DNA from 2 places in the Streptomyces sp. NPDC002853 genome. Region 1 is predicted to be linked to the other one. Evidence: riboswitches for the same ligand, from Rfam matches in the RefSeq annotation. Region 1 holds a riboswitch; the other holds the start of a gene.
The links. Region 1 has a riboswitch for S-adenosylmethionine ahead of thrC (threonine synthase). Riboswitches for the same ligand answer to the same signal wherever they lie in the genome.
Positions count from the first base shown of each region.

Region 1 (4,238 bases):
CGAAGTCCGCCGAGAACTCCCGCAGGTCCGCGTCGACGAACGCGACGATGTCACCGCCGGTCACCAGGAGCGAGCGCCACATGACCTCGCCCTTGCCGGGCACGGCCGGGATGCGCGGCAGGATCACGTCCCGGTGCACGACCCGCGCGCCCGCCTTCCGGGCGACCTCGGCCGTACGGTCCCGCGAGCCGGAGTCGATCACCACGAGCTCGTCGACGAGAGCGGCCTTCTCGACCAGCTCACGGCGGATCTCGGCGACGATCTCGCCGACCGTCCCCTCCTCGTCGAGCGCGGGCAGCACGACGCTCACCGAGGTCCCCGACGCCCGCTTGGCGGCGACGAGCGCGCTGAGCGGACGGTCGGCAACGGACCAGGAACGCCTGGTCAGCCAGCGCTCGGCCTCTTCCAGCACGGGTGGCTCCTCCTGTGTGTGGCCTACATGTGATCCATCTCGCGGTTCGGACGACTATCTCAAGGGTCCAGGCCGTCGGTTACAGTCTTGAACAACGCCGATGACCATCGCATGCCGGGGTCATCGCGCGACAAATGCCCTGGGGCCCCTGAAGCCCCCGGCGCCATACCGCTCATCCAGAGGGGCAGAGGGATACGGCCCGTTGAAGCCCCGGCAACCATCCCGCCGACCGCGCACGCGAGGTCTCGGTGGGGAAGGTGCCAATTCCGTCTCGCGGCGAAATTCGTCGCGGGGAAGATGAGGAGAAAGGGCCTCGCCTCCATGGCTGCGCAGACTGTCGCAACGAACGACACCACCCCTTCCACCCAGGCTTCCACGGGTTCCGTGGACCTCGGCCCCGCATCGGGCCTCTCTTGCCGCGAGTGCGGCGAGCTCTACGCCCTCGGCCCGATCTTCGCCTGTCAGGCCTGTTTCGGCCCGCTCGAAGTGGCGTACGACCTGCCGACCGGTGACCCCGAGGCGCTCAGGAAGCAGATCGAGGCCGGCCCCGACAACATCTGGCGCTACGCCCCGCTCCTTCCCGTCCCGGCGAACGTCGCCGAGAAGCCGAACATCAACCCCGGCTGGACCAAGCTCGTCAAGGCCGACAACCTCGCCCGTGAGCTCGGCGTCGAGCAGGGCAAGCTGTTCGTCAAGGACGACTCCGGCAACCCGACGCACTCCTTCAAGGACCGCGTCGTCGCGCAGGCCATCGAGGCCGCGCGCGCCTTCGGCTTCACCACGCTCTCCTGTTCCTCCACCGGCAACCTCGCGGGCGCCGTCGGTGCCGCCGCGGCCCGCGCCGGCTTCCGCTCCTGCGTGTTCATCCCGCACGACCTGGAGCAGGGCAAGGTCGTCATGGCCGCGGTGTACGGCGGCGAGCTCGTCGGCATCGAGGGCAACTACGACGACGTGAACCGCTTCTGCTCCGAGCTCATCGGCGACCCGCTGGGCGAGGGCTGGGGCTTCGTGAACGTGAACCTGCGGCCGTACTACGGCGAGGGTTCCAAGACCCTCGCGTACGAGATCTGCGAGCAGCTGGGGTGGGTCCTTCCCGACCAGCTGGTCATCCCGATCGCCTCGGGCTCGCAGCTCACGAAGATCGACAAGGGTCTGAAGGAGCTCATCCAGCTGGGTCTGGTCGAGGACAAGCCCTACAAGATCTTCGGGGCGCAGGCCGAGGGCTGCTCGCCGGTGTCCACCGCCTTCAAGGCCGGGCACGACGTCGTGCGCCCCCAGAAGCCGAACACCATCGCCAAGTCGCTCGCCATCGGCAACCCCGCCGACGGGCCGTACGTCCTGGACATCGCGCGTCGCACGGGCGGTGCGGTGGAGGACGTGAACGACGAGCAGGTCGTGGACGCGATCAAGCTTCTCGCTCGCACGGAAGGGATCTTCGCGGAGACCGCGGGCGGCGTGACCGTGGGCGTCACGAAGAAGCTGCTCGATGCGGGGCTCATCGATCCCTCGCTGACCACGGTCGTGTTGAACACGGGCGATGGGCTCAAGACCCTCGACGCCGTTGCCGAGACGTCTCAGGCGACGGCGACGATCAAGCCCAGCCTTGACGCGTTTCGCTCCGCTGGTCTTGCCGGTTAGCCGCCGTAGGGCCTGAGCCTTCTTTCCGCCTGCGGACCGTTGTGGCTGGTCGCGCAGTTCCCCGCGCCCCTGAAGGGGCCCCACGCACCCCGAGGTGAATCCATGAGCGTAAACGTCCGCATCCCCACCATTCTTCGCACCTACACCGGCGGTCAGTCCGAGGTCGCCGCCGAGGGGGCGAACCTCTCCGAGGTCATCGCCGACCTGGAGAAGAACCACGCCGGTATCGCCGCCCGCGTCCTGGACGACCAGGGCAAGCTGCGGCGCTTCGTGAACGTCTACGTGAACGACGACGACGTCCGCTTCGAGCAGGGCCTGGAGACCGCGACGCCGGACGGCGCGGGGATCTCCATCATCCCCGCCGTCGCGGGTGGCTGAGCCTGGTTGATTCTTTAAGGAAATACCCTGCGTAATCCTTGTTGCCCCCTCCGCGAGAGAAGCGGAGGGGGCAATTCCATGTGGTTGAGCGCGGTACAGTTGGGAAACGAGCTTCCCCGTTTGTGCCGAGCGCATATACGAAGTCGCCCCGAGGGCGACAAGAAGTAGCCAAAGTGCACTGCCCATTTGCCCTTCCCGTGGCATTTGTCTGGCCCGACTTGCCCTGAACTCCGGTGAATTCTCCGCATATTACCGATCAGGCGTGCCCAGAATTCTCGTCCGATTGACCTGTTGCAGAGGGCAGTTGGACAGATACATTCAGCCGCGGTCGACGCGTTCCGGCGCACGCCTCCACAACCCATTGGGGGGGTGAGGTCTGACCCGGGTCCGCGAAGTGCGGGTCCGTGCAAGGGCCAGTAATAGGGGAGTTAGGCATGGCTCAGGGCACCGTCAAGTGGTTCAACGCGGAGAAGGGGTACGGCTTCATCGCGGTCGACGGTGGTGCGGATGTTTTCGTCCACTACAGCGCGATTCAGATGGACGGCTACCGCACCCTTGAAGAAGGTCAGCGAGTGGAGTTCGAGATCTCGCAGGGCCAGAAGGGTCCGCAGGCGGACATGGTCAAGCTCGCCGTCTGATCTCGGCGCGATCGGCCAGCGAACTTAGCGAGTGACGAGGGGCCCGCATCCCGACAGGGGTGTGGGCCCCTCGTGCGTCCGCGGCGCACTTCTGGCCGCGCGCCCCCTCCCGCGTCCGCGATCCATGAGAGGCGCTTGCACTCGCAGGGGTCGAGTGCTAATCATTGGGCTTAGCACTCTCCCAGTGAGAGTGACAGAACTTGGATCGGGTCGGTGAGGCCCGCAGGCCGGGTGGGGCAAGGAACCACAAGGCTTGCAGGCCGTCCGTCGCGGGCGCTGGCGCGATCCGGAAGCATGCCACCCCTGTCCGGGAGGACCACTTCACATGGCCAAGATCATCGCGTTCGACGAGGAGGCACGGCGCGGCCTCGAGCGCGGCATGAACCAGCTCGCCGACGCCGTCAAGGTGACCCTGGGCCCCAAGGGTCGCAACGTCGTCCTCGAGAAGAAGTGGGGTGCCCCCACGATCACCAACGATGGTGTTTCCATCGCCAAGGAGATCGAGCTCGAGGACCCGTACGAGAAGATCGGCGCCGAGCTGGTCAAGGAGGTCGCGAAGAAGACGGACGACGTCGCCGGTGACGGCACGACGACCGCGACCGTCCTGGCGCAGGCGCTGGTCCGCGAGGGCCTTCGCAACGTAGCCGCCGGTGCCAACCCGATGGCCCTCAAGCGTGGCATCGAGAAGGCCGTCGAGGCCGTCTCGGGCGCCCTGCTCGAGCAGGCCAAGGACGTGGAGACCAAGGAGCAGATCGCTTCGACCGCCTCCATCTCCGCCGCCGACACCCAGATCGGCGAGCTCATCGCCGAGGCGATGGACAAGGTCGGCAAGGAAGGCGTCATCACCGTCGAGGAGTCGCAGACCTTCGGGCTCGAGCTTGAGCTCACCGAGGGCATGCGCTTCGACAAGGGCTACATCTCGGCGTACTTCGCCACCGACATGGAGCGTATGGAGGCGTCGCTCGACGACCCGTACATCCTGATCGTGAACTCGAAGATCTCGAACGTGAAGGACCTCCTTCCGCTCCTCGAGAAGGTCATGCAGTCCGGCAAGCCGCTGCTGATCATCGCCGAGGACGTCGAGGGCGAGGCCCTGTCGACCCTGGTCGTCAACAAGATCCGTGGCACCTTCAAGTCCGTCGCCGTCAAGGCCCCGGGCTTCGGTGACCGCC
Region 1 is NZ_JBSFUS010000009.1:351,453-355,690, reverse strand. It holds gene ACWD02_RS26175 (glucosyl-3-phosphoglycerate synthase) at 1-412, opposite strand, end outside; SAM riboswitch class I at 582-716, shown strand; gene thrC (threonine synthase) at 734-2,050, shown strand; gene ACWD02_RS26165 (MoaD/ThiS family protein) at 2,153-2,428, shown strand; gene ACWD02_RS26160 (cold-shock protein) at 2,863-3,066, shown strand; gene groL (chaperonin GroEL) at 3,392-4,238, shown strand, end outside.

Region 2 (4,238 bases), on a different contig from region 1:
TCCCGCTGGTGATCTTCCCGCTGGTCCTGGTCGCCATCGCGGTCTACCCGTTCATCGAGTCCTGGGTCACCGGCGACAAGCGCGAGCACCACATCCTGGACCGCCCGCGCAACGTCCCGACCCGTACGGGCTTCGGTGTCGCGTGGATCACCTGGTACATGGTGCTGCTGATCGGTGGTGGAAACGACCTCTGGGCCACGCACTTCCACCTGTCGATCAACGCGATCACCTGGTTCGTGCGCATCGCCTTCTTCGTGGCACCGGTCCTCGCCTTCATCATCACCAAGCGGATCTGCCTGGGTCTGCAGCGGCGTGACAAGGACAAGGTCCTGCACGGACGCGAGTCGGGCATCATCAAGCGCCTGCCGCACGGTGAGTTCATCGAGGTCCACGAGCCGCTGGGCCAGGAGCAGCTGCACACGCTCACCGCGCACGAGCAGTACGCGCCGCTCGAGATCGGCCCCGCGGTCGACGAGAACGGCGTCGAGCGCAAGGTGTCCGGTTCGCAGAAGCTCCGGGCCAAGCTCAGCAAGGGCTACTACGGGGAGGACAACCAGATCCCCAAGCCCACCACCGAGGAGTACAAGGAGATCACGAGCGGCCACGGCCACCACTGATCCCTGAAGCTCTGACGTATCGAAGTTCCGACCCAGGTCGCCACGGCGAGAGCCCCGTCCCATGCATCCAGTGCATGGACGGGGCTCTTTGCCGTCCCCGGAGCTGGATAAGGTGTTCCTGTCCTACGTCTGAACGAACCCAGGAGCGGCAGATGAGCGCTGTGACCCCCGCAGGAGGCGACACCGCGGCGGCCCGTTCCTGGCCCGGTGTACTGAACGGCCTGCTCGACGGCCGCGACCAGAGCGCCGAGGACACGGCCTGGGCCATGGACCGCATCATGCGCGGCGAGGCGACCGACGCGCAGATCGCGGGTTTCGTCGTCGCCCTGCGGGCCAAGGGCGAGACCGTGGACGAGATCTCCGGCCTCGTCCGCACGATGTACGAGCACGCGAACGTGATCGAGGTGCCGGGGCGGACCGTCGACATCGTCGGCACCGGCGGTGACGGAGCCAAGACCGTCAACATCTCCACGATGTCCGCGATCGTGGCCGCGGGCGCGGGCGCGAAGGTCGTCAAGCACGGCAACCGCGCCGCATCCAGCGCCTCGGGAGCCTCCGACGTCCTGGAGAAGCTCGGGGTGAACCTGGAGCTGCCGCTGCATCGCGTCGTCGAGGTGGCCGAGGAAGCCGGGATCACCTTCTGCTTCGCCGTGAAGTTCCACCCGGCGCTGCGGCACGCGGGCGGGGCGCGCAGCCAGTTGGGCATCCGGACCGTCTTCAACGCCCTCGGTCCGCTCACCAACCCGGCCAAGGTGCGGGCCCAGGCGGTCGGCGTGGCCGACCCGAGGATGGCGCCGATCGTGGCCGGGGTCTTCGCCGAGCGCGGGCACTCCTCCCTGGTCTTCCGCGGCGACGACGGTCTCGACGAGCTGACGACCACCTCGACCTCCCGGGTCTGGGTGGTGCGGGACGGAGCCGTGCGCGAGGAGGCCTTCGACCCGCGGGACGTCGGCATCGACCTCGTCCCCGTCGAGGCGCTGCGGGGCGCCGACGCCTCGTACAACGCCGAGGTGGCGCTGCGCCTCCTGGACGGCGAGAAGGGCCCTGTGCGGGACGCCGTCCTGCTCAACACGGCGGCGGCCCTGGTGGCCCTCTCGCCGGGCGAGGGGACCCTGGTGGAGCAGATCGGCGCCGGCATCGCGAAGGCGGCGGAGTCGATCGACTCCGGGTCGGCGAAGAAGGCCCTCGAGCTGTGGGTGGCGGCCAGCAACAGGTGAGTGTGGCGCCCACCGCAGTCCGGCATCCGGACTGCGGTGGGCACCGAGAAGATCGTGTGGCAAGATGCTGCGCAGGTCATGAGTGACAGCGATTAGGCCCCGGCTCGCTGTCCGGCAACCCTCCGTCCGTGGCGGGGTGCCCCGGGTGAAGACCAGGCCGTGGACAGCAAGGTCCATGGCAAGCGCGGACCCCTGCGAACAACCCTGGGGTCCTGGTCCTCAAGGGAGCAGTCTCGTGAGCAAGCGAATGCGATAGGGCTTTCCGGCCCCTTTTCCGCACCCCCTTTTTCTTCTTCACTGCGGCGCCGTACGCGCGCTCTCGCAGTGAACTCGCCTGCCTTCCCACGGGAGTTCGCCATGTCCGCACGCTCTGTCGCCACCACCGAAGCCGTCTCCGCCGAGTCCGTCTCCGCCGAGTCCGCCGACCCCTGCTGTGCCGCGCCGCTGCCGGTGCTCGGCCGTGACGTCACCGTGCCGCTCGTCACCGGCGGCGAGGTGACCTACGCCGCGCTCGACTACGCGGCCAGCGCCCCGGCCCTGCAGCGGGTGTGGGACGACGTGGCCGCCTACGCGCCGTACTACGGCAGCGTGCACCGCGGTGCCGGGTACCTCTCGCAGCTCTCCACCGACCTCTTCGAGAACAGCCGGGTCACCGTCGCCGAGTTCCTCGGCTGCCGCGAGGACGACCAGGTCGTCTTCACCCGCTCGACCACCGACTCGCTCAACCTGCTCGCCGCCGCGCTGCCCGCCGACTGCCAGGTCTTCGTCTTCGAGACCGAGCACCACGCCTCGCTGCTTCCGTGGCGCGACGCCCGCGTGACGTACCTGAACGCCCCGCGCACCGCCGACCAGGCCGTCGCCACCCTGGAGCGCGCCCTCGCCGACCGCGACCCCTACGGCCCCGCCCTGGTCTGCGTGACCGGCGCGTCGAATGTCACCGGTGAGCTGTGGCCGGTCAAGGAGCTGGCCGCCGCCGCTCACGCGCACGGTGCCCGCATCGTCCTGGACGCCGCGCAGCTCGCGCCCCACCACCCGGTCTCCATCGCTGAGCTGGACGTCGACTGGGTCGCCTTCTCCGGCCACAAGCTGTACGCGCCCTTCGGATCGGGCGTCCTCGCGGGCCGCTCCGACTGGCTGCGGGCGGCCGAGCCGTACCTCGCGGGCGGCGGCGCGTCGCGGAAGGTCGCGCGGCGTACGGACGGCGGAGTGGACGTCGAGTGGCACGACACCGCGGCGCGGCACGAGGCCGGTTCGCCGAACGTCATCGGCGTGTACTCCATCGCCGCCGCCTGCAAGGCGCTGACCGAGGCCGGCTTCGACGAGCTCGTCGCCCGTGAGCGTCACCTCATCGCCAAGGTCCGCGAGGGCCTCGCCGAGGTGCCCGCCGTGAAGGTGCTCTCGCTCTTCGGCGACGACGCGCCGCGCGTCGGTGTCATCTCCTTCGTCGTGGAGGGCTGGAACAGCTCGCACTTCGCCGCCGCGCTCTCCGCCGAGTACGGCATCGGCGTACGCGACGGCCTCTTCTGCGCCCACCCGCTGGTGCGCACCCTCCTCGGCAGCGACCCGCAGACCCAGGGCGAGTGCGGTGCCCCCGAGGCCGCGCCCGGCGAGAAGTCCCTGAACGCGATCCGCGTCAGCTTCGGCGCGGGCACCCCGGACGAGCACGTGGAGCGTTTCGTGCGCGCCGTCAAGGAGCTCGTGGCGGACGGCGCACGCTGGAACTACCGCACCGAGGACGGGCGTTGCGTGCCGGACACCAACGCCGCCTGAGCCTTGGACCGTCCCCTCAGGCGTGACCCCAGGACGATCATCCGCAGGGCTCGTTCGGTCGCGTCGGTGAGGAACTCGCCACCACGGCCGAGCGCCTCGGTGAGCGAGACCGGCGCGGGCAGGATCGCGCTGTAGGCGTCCACACCCTCCGCCCGTACGTGGTGGGCGCCCTGGCCGATGGTGCCCGCGAGGACCAGGACGGGGCGGCCGAACAGCTTGGCCCGGCGCGCCACCTCGGCCGGCACCTTGCCGCGGGGCGTCTGGTGGTCGAGGGCGCCCTCGGCGGTGACGACGAGGTCGGCGCGGGCCAGGCGGGCGTTCAGGTCCAGGTGGTCGAGGAGGACGTCGAAGCGGGGGAGCAGCTGGGCGCCGAGTGCCGCGAGTCCTGCTCCCAGGCCGCCGGACGCGCCTGTTCCGGGGCCGAGGGCGAGGTCTCCCGTGGCGTGCAGGTCGCGGGTCAGGACGTGCGCCCAGTGTTCGAGGCCCGCCGCCAGCTGTTCGACCTGCGTGGGCGTCGCGCCCTTCTGGGGGCCGAAGACGCGGGCGACACCGCGCTCGCCGGTCAGGACGTTGAAGGGGTTGCAGGCTACGCGGATCTCGGTGTCCCGCAGGCGGGGGTCGAGGCCCGAGGGGT
Region 2 is NZ_JBSFUS010000001.1:53,407-57,644, reverse strand. It holds gene qcrB (cytochrome bc1 complex cytochrome b subunit) at 1-617, shown strand, start outside; gene trpD (anthranilate phosphoribosyltransferase) at 770-1,834, shown strand; SAM riboswitch class IV at 1,909-2,025, shown strand; gene ACWD02_RS00280 (aminotransferase class V-fold PLP-dependent enzyme) at 2,192-3,604, shown strand; gene ACWD02_RS00275 (glycerate kinase family protein) at 3,556-4,238, opposite strand, start outside.
Region 2: another riboswitch for S-adenosylmethionine. It lies ahead of ACWD02_RS00280 (aminotransferase class V-fold PLP-dependent enzyme); the one in region 1 lies ahead of thrC (threonine synthase).